DNA from 2 places in the Mycobacterium sp. URHB0021 genome. Region 1 is predicted to be linked to the other one. Evidence: riboswitches for the same ligand, from Rfam matches in the RefSeq annotation. Region 1 holds a riboswitch; the other holds the start of a gene.

Region 1 (7,384 bases):
AGTTCCGGTCTGCAGCGCCTCCGGCTGCTCGAGACGAGCTACGGCGTCGTGGTGAACGTGAGCGCCGGCGACAGCCTGACGCTGCCCGCCGGTTCCATCCGAGACATCAACTTCGCCAAGCAGATCGGGCCCTAACGACGCCGATGAACGGACATACATGATCGGAATCGCCGCGCTCCTCATCGGCATCGTCCTCGGCCTGGTGTTCCACCCCAGCGTTCCCGAGGTCATTCAGCCCTATCTGCCGATTGCGGTGGTGGCCGCCCTCGACGCGGTCTTCGGCGGACTGCGGGCCTATCTCGAGCGCATCTTCGACTCGAAGGTGTTCGTGGTCAGCTTCGTGTTCAACGTGTTGGTTGCCGCGCTGATCGTCTACGTCGGCGACCAACTCGGCGTCGGCACCCAGCTGTCCACGGCGATCATCGTGGTGCTCGGTATCCGGATCTTCGGCAACGCAGCCGCCCTGCGGCGCAGATTGTTCGGCGCATGAGGCTTGAGGCATGAGGCATAGGCATGAGTGAGCAACCGCCCCAGCACGGCCGCCACGAGCTGCCACCCGACGAGCCGATCCCGAAGCTCGGTGAACTGCAATCCGGCGGGGTCTACCACGGCGTGGTGCGGCGGGGTCGGTCGCAGATCGCCTTCGGGGCGCTGGCGGTGTTGCTCTGCGTCGTGCTCGGCATCGCGATCGTCACGCAGGTGCGCCAGACCGAATCCGGCGATTCGCTGGAGACGGCCCGGCCCGCCGATCTGCTGGTGTTGCTCGATTCGCTGCAGCAACGAGAGGCGGCGCTCAATACCGAAGTCTCCGACCTGCAACGCACCATGGCACAGCTGCAGGCATCCGGAAGCAGCGACCAGGCGGCGATCGAGAACGCGCAGGCCAGGCTCGCCGCGCTGTCGATCCTGATCGGCACCGTGGCCGCAACCGGTCCTGGCGTGACGCTGACCATCCAGGACACCGCGCCGGGCGTGCCTGCCGAAACCATGCTCGACGTGATCAACGAGCTGCGCGCGGCCGGCGCCGAGGCCATGGAGATCCGCGGCGGGCAGGCGGCCATTCGGGTCGGGGTGGACACCTGGGTGGTCGGCAACCCCGGAGCGCTGATGGTCGACAGCACGACGCTGAACCCGCCCTATTCGGTTCTGGCCGTTGGTGATCCGCCAACCCTGGCCGCAGCAATGAACATCCCCGGCGGCGCCATGGACAGCATCGAACGCGTCGGCGGCACGATGGAGATACAACAAACCGATCGGGTTGACGTGACCGCCTTGCGGCAACCGAAACCCCGCCAATACGCTCAGCCAGTCAAATGAGCGTCGTCCGCAACTCAGCAGGACACCCTGGACACCGAGGAGCGTCGTGAGCGAGATCCCAGCCGAGCTGTACTACACCGAGGAACACGAGTGGGTGCAGCGCATTGCCGATGACACCGTACGGGTCGGCATCACCGACTACGCGCAATCGGCGCTCGGCGACGTGGTGTTCGTGCAGCTACCCGACGTCGGCGCCGAGGTGACCGCGGCCGAATCCTTCGGCGAGGTCGAGTCGACCAAGTCCGTGTCGGACCTTTACGCGCCCGTCAGCGCGAAAGTCGTTGCGGTCAATGGTGATCTGGAGAGCAATCCGCAGCTGGTGAACTCCGATCCCTACGGCGAGGGATGGTTGCTGGAACTGCAGGCTGAACCTGCGTCGCTGGATGAGGCACTGCACGGCTTGTTCGATGCGGACGCCTACCGCACCCACGTGGCCGAATGACTAGTTGTTAGGGTTCTGCAGACCGGATGTCGACAAGGGCGGATCCGGCGGTGGTGGACACAACGGGGTCCACTGCGCGGTACGGTCGACACCAGACGCATGACGGCTGGGCGCCCGGCCGGATATCGCCACAGCAGCCAGTGAGGAGCAGCGGGTGACGGACAACGACACGAACTCTGGGGCTGACCAGTCGTCTGACGAGGTCACTGTCGAGACGACGTCGGTTTTCCGGGCGGACTTCCTCAACGAATTGGACGCCCCGCCCGCGGCCGGTGCCGAGGGTGCGGTCTCCGGTGTCGAGGGGCTACCCGTGGGGTCGGCCCTGCTCGTCGTCAAGCGCGGCCCCAACGCGGGGTCGCGCTTCCTACTCGACCAGCCCACCACGTCGGCGGGCCGGCATCCCGACAGCGACATCTTCCTCGACGATGTCACCGTCAGCCGTCGCCATGCCGAATTCCGGCTGGAGACCGGAGAGTTTCAGGTGGTCGACGTCGGCAGCCTGAACGGCACCTACGTCAACCGTGAACCGGTCGACTCCGCGGTGCTGGCCAATGGCGACGAGGTGCAGATCGGCAAGTTCCGCCTGGTCTTTCTGACCGGGCCCAAGGGCGATGACAGCGGCGGGGCCAGCTAATGACCGATGAGCGCTCGCGCGAGGAGTAAATGAGCCAGCCCGACACCCCCGCGCTCACCGGGATGTCGATCGGAGCGGTCCTCGATCTGCTGCGACCGGACTTCCCGGACGTGACCATCTCCAAGATCAGGTTCTTGGAGGCCGAAGGGCTGGTCACGCCGGAGCGCACGGCGTCGGGATACCGGCGGTTCACCGCCTACGATTGCGCACGCCTGCGGTTCATCCTGACCGCGCAGCGCGATCAGTACCTGCCGCTGAAGGTCATCAAGGCCGAACTCGACGCCCAACCGAACGGGGAGCTGCCGCAGGCCCGATCCGCTTACGGCGTACCGCGTTTGGTGTCGGTGCCGGCGGACCTGGCGGGCGACCCGGCTGGTTTGTCCGGCGTCGCACCCACCCAGGTGCGGCTGTCCCGCGAAGATCTGCTGGCCCGCTCGGAGGTGGATGAGGAACTGCTGTCCGCACTGGTCAAGGCCGGCGTGATCACCACCGGCCCGGGCGGCTTCTTCGACGAACACGCGGTGGTGATCGCACGGTGCGCACGCGCATTGTCGGACTACGGTGTCGAACCGCGGCATCTGCGGGCGTTCCGCTCGGCGGCCGACCGCCAGTCCGATCTGATCGCCCAGATCGCCGGACCGGTGGTCAAGGCGGGCAAGACGGGGGCGCGCGACCGCGCCGACGACCTCGCGCGCGAGGTGGCAGCGCTGGCCATCACGTTGCACACGTCGCTGATCAAGTCGGCGGTGCGCGACGTTCTCGACCGCTGAGGATTAGACTCGATTTCAAGGCTTCTTGGCAGGCTTATCTCGCGCGGAGGGCAGACACAGATGGGTGAGGTTCGTGTGGTCGGCATTCGCGTGGAACAACCCCAGAACCAGCCGGTCCTGCTGCTCCGGGAGTCCAACGGTGACCGCTACCTCCCGATCTGGATCGGCCAGTCCGAGGCCGCGGCGATCGCGCTGGAACAGCAGGGTGTGGAACCGGCCCGGCCGCTGACGCACGACCTGATCCGAGATCTCATTGCCGCGCTTGGGCATTCGCTGAAGGAGGTCCGCATCGTCGACCTTCAGGAAGGCACCTTCTACGCGGACCTGATCTTCGACCGCGACATCAAGGTTTCGGCGCGACCCTCGGACTCAGTGGCCATCGCGCTGCGCGTGGGTGTGCCGATCTATGTCGAGGAGGCGGTGCTCGCCGAGGCGGGCTTGCTGATTCCCGACGAGAACGATGACGAGGCGGCCGGTGCAGTCCGCGAGGACGAGGTCGAGAAGTTCAAAGAGTTTCTCGACAGCGTGTCGCCCGACGATTTCAAGGCGACTTAGACAGAAACCCGAGACGCTGGGGTCCTCGTGCGCGGCTCAGCCAGCGGATTTGTCACGGAATCGTCTCGTCGTTCTCGACACGCGGCGCGCGTTTCTTTCAACTACGTTCGGGGCAGCCATACTTTGATCGCGACGAGCAGTAATGGCTCCGCGGGAAGCGTATGCTCGACACATTCGAGCTTGGCAAACGTGCGCCCATGCAGGTCACAGACGCGAGTTCGATCGGCGAGAGGATTCGAGAGTGGGAGACACGCCACGACAGGAGCAGCTGGATCTGTCCGCCACCAGCGGCCCCACAGAACCGGCCGCCAGTTCGCCCAGCGAACCCGTGCAGGGCGGCCTGTTCCCCGACAACTCGGTGCCGGATGAACTGGTCGGCTACCGCGGGCCCAGCGCCTGTCAGATCGCCGGCATCACCTACCGGCAGCTGGACTACTGGGCACGGACCTCACTCGTGGTGCCTTCCATCCGCAGCGCGGCCGGATCGGGCAGCCAGCGGCTGTACTCGTTCAAGGACATCCTGGTCCTCAAGATCGTCAAGAGATTGCTGGACACCGGAATTTCGCTGCACAACATCCGCGTCGCCGTCGATCACCTGCGGCAGCGCGGAGTACGCGACCTGGCCAACATCACGCTGTTCTCGGATGGCACGACGGTGTACGAGTGCACCTCCGCTGAAGAGGTCGTAGACCTACTGCAGGGCGGCCAGGGGGTGTTCGGCATCGCCGTCTCGGGCGCGATGCGCGAATTGACCGGCGCCATCGCCGACTTCCCGGGCGAACGTGCCGACGGTGGCGAATCCATCACCGCCCCGGAGGACGAGCTGGCATCGCGACGTAAGCACCGCGACCGCAAGATCGGCTGAGACTTGTCGCTGCAGTTCGCCGCGGGTCGACGGCCGTTGCGGCGGCCTATTCGTGCTGTGATCCCGCTCACCGGTAGAATCAATCGAGCATCGCCCTTACGCGGGAGAGTTCCGTGACCGCCAGTCACGGACGCCGAAGGAGCAACACCTCTCCGTCAACCTCTCAGGCACCCGGGACCGCGCTCGGCCACGATGCCTCTGGAAAGCGGTAAGCGTCGCGCTTACCCGCCCATGGGGAAAGGCTGCGCGCAGGCCGAATCTCTCAGGCGCCCGATGCGGGTTGACGACAGAGGGGGAGGAACCCAGCGGTACCCGCTCGAGTTCCTGGGCCCTACACGTCGGGAGATGTCACCAGTGTTCCACCACGACCAACCCAATTTCGCCGACCGGCATATCGGACCGGATGCCGACGCCGTCTCGACCATGTTGAAGGCGATCGGCGTGGGTTCGCTCGACGAGCTGGCCGACAAGGCGTTGCCGGCCGGCATCCTCGACGCACTGTCCGCCGCTGGAATCGCTCCGGGGCTGGATCAGCTGCCGCCGGCCGCCAGTGAAGCGGAGTCGCTCGCCGAGCTGCGCGCGTTGGCCGACGCCAACACGGTCGCCGTGTCCATGATCGGCCAGGGCTATTTCGATACGCTGACCCCGCCGGTGCTGCGGCGCAACATCCTTGAGAACCCGGCCTGGTACACCGCCTACACCCCGTACCAGCCCGAGATCAGCCAGGGCCGCCTCGAGGCGTTGCTCAACTTCCAGACGATGGTCGCCGACCTGACCGGACTCGAAGTCGCCAATGCCTCGATGCTCGACGAAGCAACCGCCGCCGCCGAGGCGATGACGCTGATGCACCGCGCCGTGCGCGGCCCGTCGAACCGGCTCGCGGTTGATGCCGACATCTACCGGCAGACCGCTGCGGTGCTGGCCACCCGCGCCGAGCCGCTCGGTATCGAGATCGTGACCGCTGATCTGCGACAGGGCCTGCCGGACGGCGAGTTGTTCGGTGTGATCGCGCAGTTGCCGGGGGCCGGCGGCGCGGTGCCGGACTGGGCGGAACTGGTTGCGCAGGCCCATGAGCGCGGCGCACTGGTGGCGATCGGCGCCGATCTGCTGGCGCTGACGTTGCTCACCCCGCCCGGCGACTTCGGCGCCGACGTCGCGTTCGGCAGCACCCAACGCTTCGGTGTACCAATGGGATTCGGCGGACCCCACGCGGGTTACCTCGCCGTGCAAGCCAAACACGCCCGGCAACTGCCCGGTCGCCTCGTCGGGGTGTCGGTCGACGCCGACGGATCGCCGGCGTACCGGCTGGCACTGCAGACCCGCGAACAGCACATCCGCCGCGACAAGGCCACCAGCAACATCTGCACCGCGCAGGTGCTGCTGGCGGTGATGGCCGCCATGTACGCGAGCTATCACGGCGCCGACGGGCTGGCGGGAATCGCCCGCCGCGTCCACGGCCACGCCGAATTGCTCGCCGGGGCGCTCGGGGATGCGCTGGTGCACGACACGTTCTTCGACACCGTGCTGGCCCGCGTTCCCGGACGCGCCGACGAGGTGATCAGTGCGGCGAAGGCCAAGGGCATCAACCTGTGGCGCGTCGACGACGATCACGTTTCCGTCAGCTGTGACGAGGCGACCACCGATGCCCACGTCGGCGCCGTGCTGGAGGCGTTCGGGGTTTCGGCCGCCGAGCCGGTGCACACGGAAATCGAAACGCGGACATCTGAGTTCCTGACACACCCAGCGTTCATCAAGTACCGCACCGAGACCGAGATGATGCGATACCTACGGTCTCTGGCCGACAAGGACATCGCGCTGGACCGCAGCATGATTCCGCTCGGTTCCTGCACCATGAAGCTCAATGCGGCAGCCGAAATGGAGCCGATCAGCTGGCCCGAGTTCGCCCGCCAGCACCCGTTCGCACCGGTCGCGGACACGCCGGGGCTGCGCCAGCTGATCTCCGATGTGGAGACCTGGCTGACCGGGATCACCGGCTATGACCGGGTGTCCTTGCAGCCCAACGCCGGTTCGCAGGGGGAGTATGCCGGCCTGCTGGCGATCCAGGCCTACCACGCAGAGCGCGGCCAGCCGCACCGCGATGTCTGCCTGATCCCCTCGAGTGCGCACGGAACGAATGCGGCGTCCGCGGCGCTGGCCGGCATGCGCGTCGTGGTGGTGGCCTGCCGCGCGAACGGCGACGTCGACCTCGATGACCTGCGTGCAAAGGTGACCGAGCACGCGGATCGATTGTCCGCCTTGATGATCACCTACCCCTCGACCCACGGCGTGTACGAGCACGACATCGCCGACATCTGCGCCGCGGTGCACGACGTCGGCGGCCAGGTGTATATCGACGGCGCGAATCTCAACGCGCTGGTGGGGTTGGCGCGTCCGGGCCGGTTCGGCGGTGACGTGAGCCACCTCAACCTGCACAAGACGTTCTGCATTCCGCACGGCGGCGGGGGTCCGGGCGTTGGGCCGGTCGCGGTGCGCGCACACCTGGCGCCCTATCTACCTGGTCACCCGCTGGCCGAGGAACTTCCCGAGAAGCACGCCGTGTCGGCAGCACCGTACGGTTCGGCGTCGATCCTGCCGATCACCTGGGCCTACATCCGGATGATGGGTGCGGCGGGCCTGCGTGCGGCGTCGCTGACCGCGATCGCGTCCGCCAACTACATCGCCCGCCGCCTCGACGAGTACTACCCGGTGCTCTACACCGGCGAGAACGGCATGGTCGCTCATGAGTGCATCCTCGACCTGCGCGGCATCACCAAGGCCACCGGTGTCACCGTGGACGATGT
Region 2 (7,384 bases), 4.1 Mb from region 1:
TGTTGACCGCGGTGACGGCCCCACTGACCGGCGGGTAGAGCTCGGAAACGGTCTTGGTGGATTCCACTTCACCGCAGGATCCGCCGGTGACGATGGTGGACCCGACGTCGGGCAGGTCGACGAAGACCAGCTCGCCGAGTGCCGCCGTGGCAACCGAGGTGACTCCGACCCGCACCGGCGCGTCGGGTAGTGCGGCGCCGGGTGCGATGAGCACCCACTCGTGTTCCTCGGTGTAGCTGCGATCATCGGGAAGAGCGTTGTCTGCCATGGTGGTCCTTTCCGAAAGTGGTTGACGGGGGATGCTCAGTTGCGTCGGTAGAACGGCGCCGACGTGACCTCGAATTGCTCACGATTTCCGCGGATGTCAACTTCTAGGACAGTTCCCGGTTCGGCCAGGGTGGCGTCGAGGTAGGCCAGCGCGATCGGATAGCCCAGCGTCGGTGACAGCGCACCGGACGTGATGGTTCCCACCGACGCCCCGTCGGCGGTCTGGTGAACGGTGTAGCCCGCCCGCGCCGCCCGGCGGTTTGAGCCTTTCAGGGCAACCAGGGTCCGATCCACCGCCTGCTCGGAAAGCTGCTGCAGCGCATCCCGCCCCACGAAATCGCTCCCTAATTCCCGCCGTAGCCGGATCACCTTGCCCAAACCTGCCTGATACGGGTTGGTGTCCTGGCTGAGTTCATGCCCGTAGAGCGCCATTCCCGCCTCGAGTCGCAGTGTGTCGCGGGAGGCCAGGCCCGCCGGTGAGCCGCCGACGGCGATGGTGGCCGTCAATAGCGACCGCCACAGGTCCACCGCCCGGGCGTTGGGCACATAGAGTTCGAAGCCGTCCTCACCGGTGTAGCCGGTGCGGGCCAGCAGCACATCGAAACCATCGACGTCGGTGTCGGTCACCGCGTAGTACTTGAGTTCGGTCACCTCGTCGCGCTGATCCTCGGGCACCAGTGAGCTCACGATGGCTTCGGAAGCGGGCCCCTGCACGGCGATCAACGCCGTGACGGCGGACTGGTCATCGACGTCAGCGTCGAATCGTCCAGCCCGACCGGCGAGTTCACCCGCCACCGTCGGAGCGTTGCCCGCGTTGGCGACGACCAGGAAGTGTTCATCGGCGAGCCGGTACACCACCAGATCGTCGATCACCCCACCGTCGGCGTCGCACATGAGCGAGTACTTGGCCCGCCCGACGGGGATCTTGGACGCCTCGCCGGCCAGTGCGAAGTCCAGCGCCTCGGCGGCTTGCGGTCCGGTGACCGCGATCTCACCCATGTGGGACAGGTCGAAGAGCCCCGCGGTCTCGCGCACCGCGCGGTGTTCGGCCAGTTCGCTGCCGTACTTCAGCGGCATCGCCCACCCGGCGAAGTCGGTCAATGTCGCACCGAGCGAGCGGTGTTCGTCGAGCAGCGGCGAAGCCGGGGTGTGGCTGGCGGTCATGCGTAAACCTCCTGGATGGCCTCCTCGAAGGCCTCGGTGGTGACGGTCTGGAACGCTTCGGGTGCGGGGCAGGAGCAGGCCAGGTTGCGGTCACCGTGCACCCCGTCGATGCGCCGTACCGGCGGCCAGTACTTGTTGAGCCGCAGTGAGGAGACCGGGTAGGCCGCGTATTGCCGGCTGTACGGCAGTGTCCATTCGGCGTCGGTGACCTGTTCGGCGGTGTGCGGGGCCTGACGCAGCGAGCTGTGTTCCACCGCCCACTCCCCCGAGTCGACGCGGCCGATCTCGTCGTGGATCCCGATCATCGCCGCGATGAACCGATCCAGTTCAGCGATGCCTTCCGACTCGGTGGGCTCCACCATCAGGGCGCCGTTGACCGGGAAGGACAGCGTCGGGGCGTGGAAACCGTAGTCGATCAACCGCTTTGCGACGTCCTCGGCGGTCACACCGGTGCGCTTGGTGATCTCGCGCAGGTCGAGAATGCATTCGTGGGCAACCAGCCCGGATTCCCCGGTGTACAGCACCGGATAGCGGTCGGTCAGTGCCGCGGCGACATAGTTGGCGGCCAGCACCGCGACCTTGGTGGCCGCGGTCAGTCCGTCCAGACCCATCAGCGCGAGGTAAGCCCAGGTGATCGGCAGAATGCCCGCCGACCCGTAGTTGGCCGCCGACACCGGGGCCGGCCCGTCGGTTCCCACCGGATCACCCGGCAGGAACGGCGCCAGGTGCGCCCGCACCGCGACCGGCCCGACACCCGGGCCGCCACCGCCGTGCGGAATGCAGAACGTCTTGCGCAGGTTCAGATGCGACACGTCGCCGCCGAACTCGCCCGGTCTGGCCAGTCCGACCAGGGCGTTCAGGTTGGCACCGTCGACGTAGACTTGGCCGCCGGCGTTGTGTACGAGCTCGCACACGGTGCGCACGTCGGTCTCGTACACGCCGTGCGTGGATGGGTAGGTGAGCATGATCGCGGCGACCTGTCCGTTGTGCGCGACGAGCTTGGCCTCCAAGTCGTCGTGGTCGACGTTGCCGTTGGGTGCCGTCTTGACCACCACCACGCGCATCCCGGCCAGCACCGCTGAAGCCGCGTTGGTCCCGTGCGCCGACTGCGGGATCAGGCACACGTCGCGGTTCTGATCGCCGCGGGAGTGGTGATAGACGCTGATGGCCAGCAGGCCGGCGAGCTCACCCTGAGACCCGGCATTGGGCTGCAACAAAACCCGGTCGTAGCCAGTGATCGCGGCCAGCCAGCCCTCCAGGTTGCCGATCAGCTCGAGGTAGCCGGAGGTCTGCTCGGCCGGGGCGGACGGGTGGATACCGGCGAATCCGGGCCAGCTGATGGGTTCCAACTCGGCGGCGGCATTGAGCTTCATCGTGCAGGAGCCGAGCGGGATCATCGTGCGGTCCAGTGCGAGGTCCTTGTCCGAGATCTCGCGCAGGAAGCGCAGCATCGCTGTTTCCGAGCGGTGCCGGTGAAACACCGGATGGGTCAGGTAGTCCGATGTCCGGATCACGTTGTTCGGCAGCGTGACCGAACCAGCGGCGGACGCGGCGGGTGCGGCACCGAAGACCTCGAGTACGCGGTGGATCACGTCGGCGGTGGTGCACTCGTCGCAGGAGATACCGACGTGGTCGGCGTCGACCGGGCGCAGGTTGATCCCCGCGTTGTCGGCGGCCGACACGATCTGTTGGCCGCCGCCGGGGACCCGCACCATGACGGTGTCGAAGAACCGGTCGTGGACGACCTCGTGGCCCGCAGCCCGCAGCCCGCTGGCCAATGCGATGGCGTAACCATGCACCCGGGTTGCGATGGCGCGCAACCCTTCCGGGCCGTGGTAGGCGGCGTACATGGCGGCGACATTGGCCAGCAACGCCTGCGCAGTGCAGATGTTGCTGGTCGCCTTGTCCCGGCGGATGTGCTGTTCGCGGGTCTGCGGTGCGAGCCGGTAGGCGGGTTTGCCATCCACATCGACTGATACGCCGACCAGTCGGCCTGGCAGCATTCGCTCCAACCCGGACCGGACCGACATGTACCCGGCGTGCGGGCCGCCGAAGAACAGCGGCACACCGAACCGCTGCGCCGAGCCCACCGCGATGTCGGCGCCCTGCTCGCCCGGGGCCGACAACAGCGTCAACGACAGCAGATCGGCCGCGACGGTGGTGAGCATGCCGCGGTCGCGGGCCGCCGCGATCAGCGGGGCGAGGTCGCGTACCACGCCGCTGGCACCCGGGGATTGGAAGACGACGCCGAAGGCGGCACCGTCGGGCAGCGTCTCGGTCAGGTCGGCGACGACCACCTCGATGCCCACCGCCGCGGCCCGTCCGCGCACCACCGCGAGCGTCTGGTGTAGGCAATCAGCGTCGAGCACAAGACAATTGGCGGCCACGGCCTTGTTGGCCCGGCGCATCAGCAGGATGGCTTCTGTCACCGCGGTGGCCTCGTCGAGCAGCGATGCACCGGCCACCGGTAGCGCGGTGAGATCCTCGATGAGGGTCTGGAAGGTCAGCAGTGCCTCCAGCCGGCCCTGGGAGATCTCCGGCTGGTACGGCGTGTAGGCGGTGTACCAGGCCGGCGACTCCAGCATGTTGCGGCGCAGCACCGCCGGGGTGATGGTGTCGTGGTAGCCGAGGCCGATCATCTGGACCCGCGTCTGGTTGCGGCCGGCCAGCGCACGCAGTGCGTCGAGCACCTGCAGTTCGGAGCGCGCCGCGGGCAGCGCCATCCGGTCGGTATTGCGGATCTGCTCAGGTACCGCGGCGTCGATCAGCGCGTCGACGGACGGGTAGCCGAGCACGTCCAGCATGCGAGCTTGCGCCCCAGGGTCCGGGCCGATGTGACGAGCTTGAAAGCCGTGGTCGTCATTGAGAGTTGCGGTCTCGTCAGGCACGAGGTGACTCCAGTCTCAAGGCGCCGAACTATTCGACGCGAGTGGTGGTGACACCTCCCCGCTCTGTCCTGAAACCTGAGAGATTGAGCGCGGCTGCGCTGTTCCCCTTCGGTAAACGCAATCGACGGATCTGCGTTGTTCTCCAGAGTTGCCTCGACACCGCGGTATTGGGCCTGAGAGATTCCCGGGGAGGAAGTTGCTCCTACGGCGCCTCCAGAACGGAGGTTCTCCCGCAGCGTGTCATCGGCATATTGAGTTGTGGTTGAGCGTAGGTCTACAACGCCGTTGCGGCAACCTCGCCGTTGACCGGCAGAGCGGCGTTGGCGCCTGCGACCATCAGGCTGACGATGTCGAAGACCACCGTCGCCGCTGCTACGCAAGTGATTTCGGCGTGGTCGTAGGCCGGGGCCACCTCGACGACGTCGGCGCCGACGATGTTCAGCCCGGTCATCTTGCGGAGCATCTTCAAGAGCTCACGCGAGGTCAGACCACCGGATTCGGGCGTGCCGGTGCCCGGGGCGAACGCCGGATCGAGCACGTCGATGTCGATGGACAGGTACACCGGGACGTCGGTGACTCGACGGCGCACCGCATCTACTGCCGCGTCGATGCCGATGACGTCCAGGTCGCCGGCCCGGATGATCTTGAAACCCATCCGGGCGTCGTCGTCCAGGTCCATCCGGTCGTAGATGGGGCCGCGGATGCCGACGTGGATCGAGTGGTCCTCGATCAGCAGCCCTTCCTCGAACGCGCGGCGGAAGATGGTGCCGTGGGTGACCGGGGCGTTGAAGTAGGTGTCCCAGGTGTCCAGGTGAGCATCGAAGTGCACCAGGGCGACCGGCCCGTGTTTGGCATGCAGGGCACGCAGATTCGGTAGGGCGATGGTGTGGTCGCCACCGATCGACACGATGCGGCGGTCCCCGCCGGCGAGGATGTCGGCGGCGTGGTTCTGGATCTGCTGGCAGGCCTCGGCGATGTCGTACGGGGTGACCGGGACGTCACCGGCGTCGACCACCTGGACGTGTTCCAGCGGTGCGACCCCGAGTTCGACGTGGTAGCCCGGGCGCAGCGTACGGGCGGCCGTACGAACCGCGAGCGGGCCGAACCGAGCCCCCGGCCGGTAGGACGTACCGCCGTCGAATGGAACGCCGAGGATGGCGATGTCGTAGTCGGACACCTCGTGGATATCGGCGATCCTGGCGAAAGTGCCCTTCCCCGCATAACGGGGAACCTGGGTGGCGGGCACAGCGCCGATGATGCCGTTTCGCGTGCTCATCTGGGTTTCCAGCCTTTCGAATCGCCGGGTGTTCGACTGCCATCATCGATCTTGGCGAGCACCTGCCGCGAGCAGTTAATGCCCAAACACCGGCCCGGATGTTTGAGCAATCGCACAATCCTGAAGCGTGGCGACCTGCCCGCCGCGGACTTCGCGGGCATCCGCATACGGTCAGGCGGCGTCGACAGCGGCCCACTGGCCCACCGCATTGCCAGGTCCGGCCGTGCTTCCGGACGGACAGAATGCCGTACCCAGCGCCACCTGGGTGACGCCGTCGGTGTCCGCTTCGGTAGTAATCGGGGGTCGTTGTCGGCGTGATCGAAAGACCTGTCGGTGAGCGTCAAGTGCATCCGCACGAATTGCGATGGCGGAACGTCGTCGGCACGCGAATCTGTTGTGGCGCGGAACTGTGTCCCCGAATGCGGCGCAGAAGCAACTCGACCGCGGTGGCGCCGATCGTCTCCACGTCCTGCGCCGCCGCGGTGAGCTTGGGTTCGAAGAGATCCGACCATTCGAAGTCGTCGAAACAGACGAATGCCACGTCGGCTGGAATCGACAAGCCGACACTACGAATGGCTTTGAGTGTTCCAATGGTCATGGAGTTGTTCAAGGACACCAGCGCAGTGGGCCGGTTCTCACCCGACATGAGCGAGTGCACCTCGCGTTCCGCCACATCTGTGTTGGAGTCGCCGTCGAGGACCAGAGCGGCGTCGACTGCGATACCGCGGTCTGCGAGCGCCGCGGAGTAACCAGCGAATCGCTCGGTCGTGGACGAGATCCCGGCAAGGCCGCGTACGGCGGCGATCCGACGATGCCCGAGGTCGAGCAGATGCTCGGTCAACGACCGCGCCGACGAGAAGTTCTCCGGGACGACCTGATCGCTCCCGACGTCGACACCGCGGTCGATCAGAACCAGAGGGGTTCCAGTGCGGATGATTTCGGGGAGGGTGACCCGCTCCGACCCGGCCGCGGGTGCCACGATCATCCCGTCGACCTGCCGGTCCAGAAGCGAGTCGGTGACGCGTTTCTCCGACTCCACGTCGTCGTGGGAATCTCCGACGATCAGCACGTAGCCGGCGTCCGACAGAGCCCGTTCCACGGCGTGAACCAGGCTCCCGAAGTACGGATTCGTGAGCGCGGAGATCGAGAGTCCGACCGTGTGCGTGCGCCCGGCCGCGAGTGATCGGGCGACGACGTTGCGCCGGTAGCCGGTCTCCTCGATGGCCGCTTCGACGCGCAAGCGCGTGGCGGTGTCGACCTTGCGCGTGCCGTTGAGGACGTGCGAGACCGTGGACGCCGAGACGCCGGCGATGCGGGCGACGTCGCCCATCGTGGTCACCGGAGACGCACGATGCGGTCCGCGCGACCTGCGGTCGACTCGATCAGTTGGGCATTGCGCTCGTCGGACCCGAGGGCCCAGAACGCGGCGTCCTCCGGCGACTTTCCGTACGCCTCGTGCCGGCGCAGCAGCCGAGCGTGGCGAACGTCGGTGGCGGGGGCCAAGAACCACACCTCGTCGAGGCAGGACCGCGCCGCAGGCCAGGCGTCGGATTCCAGTAAAAGGTAATTCCCCTCGGTGACGACCAACGGCACCGTGGGCGCGACGGGAATGGACGAGCCGATCGGCTCCTCGATCTCGCGGCGGAACCGGGGCGCATACACGACTGGGTCGTCGACGCGCTGTGCGCGAAGGCAAGCAATCAGCCGTGCGTACCCGCCGTCGTCGAATGTGTCGTGCGCGCCCTTGCGATCCAGGATGCCCATGTCGATCAAAACTTCGTTGGCCAGA

The links. A riboswitch is a leader RNA that binds a small molecule or an ion and turns the genes downstream of it on or off. The one in region 1 is predicted to bind glycine.
Region 2: it holds a riboswitch for glycine, as region 1 does, so the genes downstream of both, gcvP (aminomethyl-transferring glycine dehydrogenase) here and gcvP (aminomethyl-transferring glycine dehydrogenase) in region 1, are expected to answer to the same signal.

Annotation. Positions count from the first base shown of each region.
Region 1 covers NZ_JBSRZT010000002.1:4,281,665-4,289,048, reverse strand. The annotation lists gene ACVWWN_RS23420 (DUF881 domain-containing protein) at 1-135, shown strand, start outside; gene ACVWWN_RS23415 (small basic family protein) at 158-490, shown strand; gene ACVWWN_RS23410 (DUF881 domain-containing protein) at 514-1,317, shown strand; gene gcvH (glycine cleavage system protein GcvH) at 1,364-1,759, shown strand; gene garA (glycogen accumulation regulator GarA) at 1,914-2,393, shown strand; gene ftsR (transcriptional regulator FtsR) at 2,423-3,163, shown strand; gene ACVWWN_RS23390 (bifunctional nuclease family protein) at 3,224-3,718, shown strand; gene ACVWWN_RS23385 (MerR family transcriptional regulator) at 3,960-4,583, shown strand; glycine riboswitch at 4,675-4,773, shown strand; glycine riboswitch at 4,774-4,883, shown strand; gene gcvP (aminomethyl-transferring glycine dehydrogenase) at 4,929-7,384, shown strand, end outside.
Region 2 covers NZ_JBSRZT010000002.1:229,123-236,506, forward strand. The annotation lists partial or broken gene ACVWWN_RS03215 (glycine cleavage system protein H) at 1-268, opposite strand, end outside; gene gcvT (glycine cleavage system aminomethyltransferase GcvT) at 304-1,431, opposite strand; gene gcvP (aminomethyl-transferring glycine dehydrogenase) at 1,428-4,235, opposite strand; glycine riboswitch at 4,472-4,562, opposite strand; gene speB (agmatinase) at 4,594-5,595, opposite strand; gene ACVWWN_RS03235 (LacI family DNA-binding transcriptional regulator) at 5,936-6,925, opposite strand; gene ACVWWN_RS03240 (nucleoside/nucleotide kinase family protein) at 6,931-7,384, opposite strand, start outside.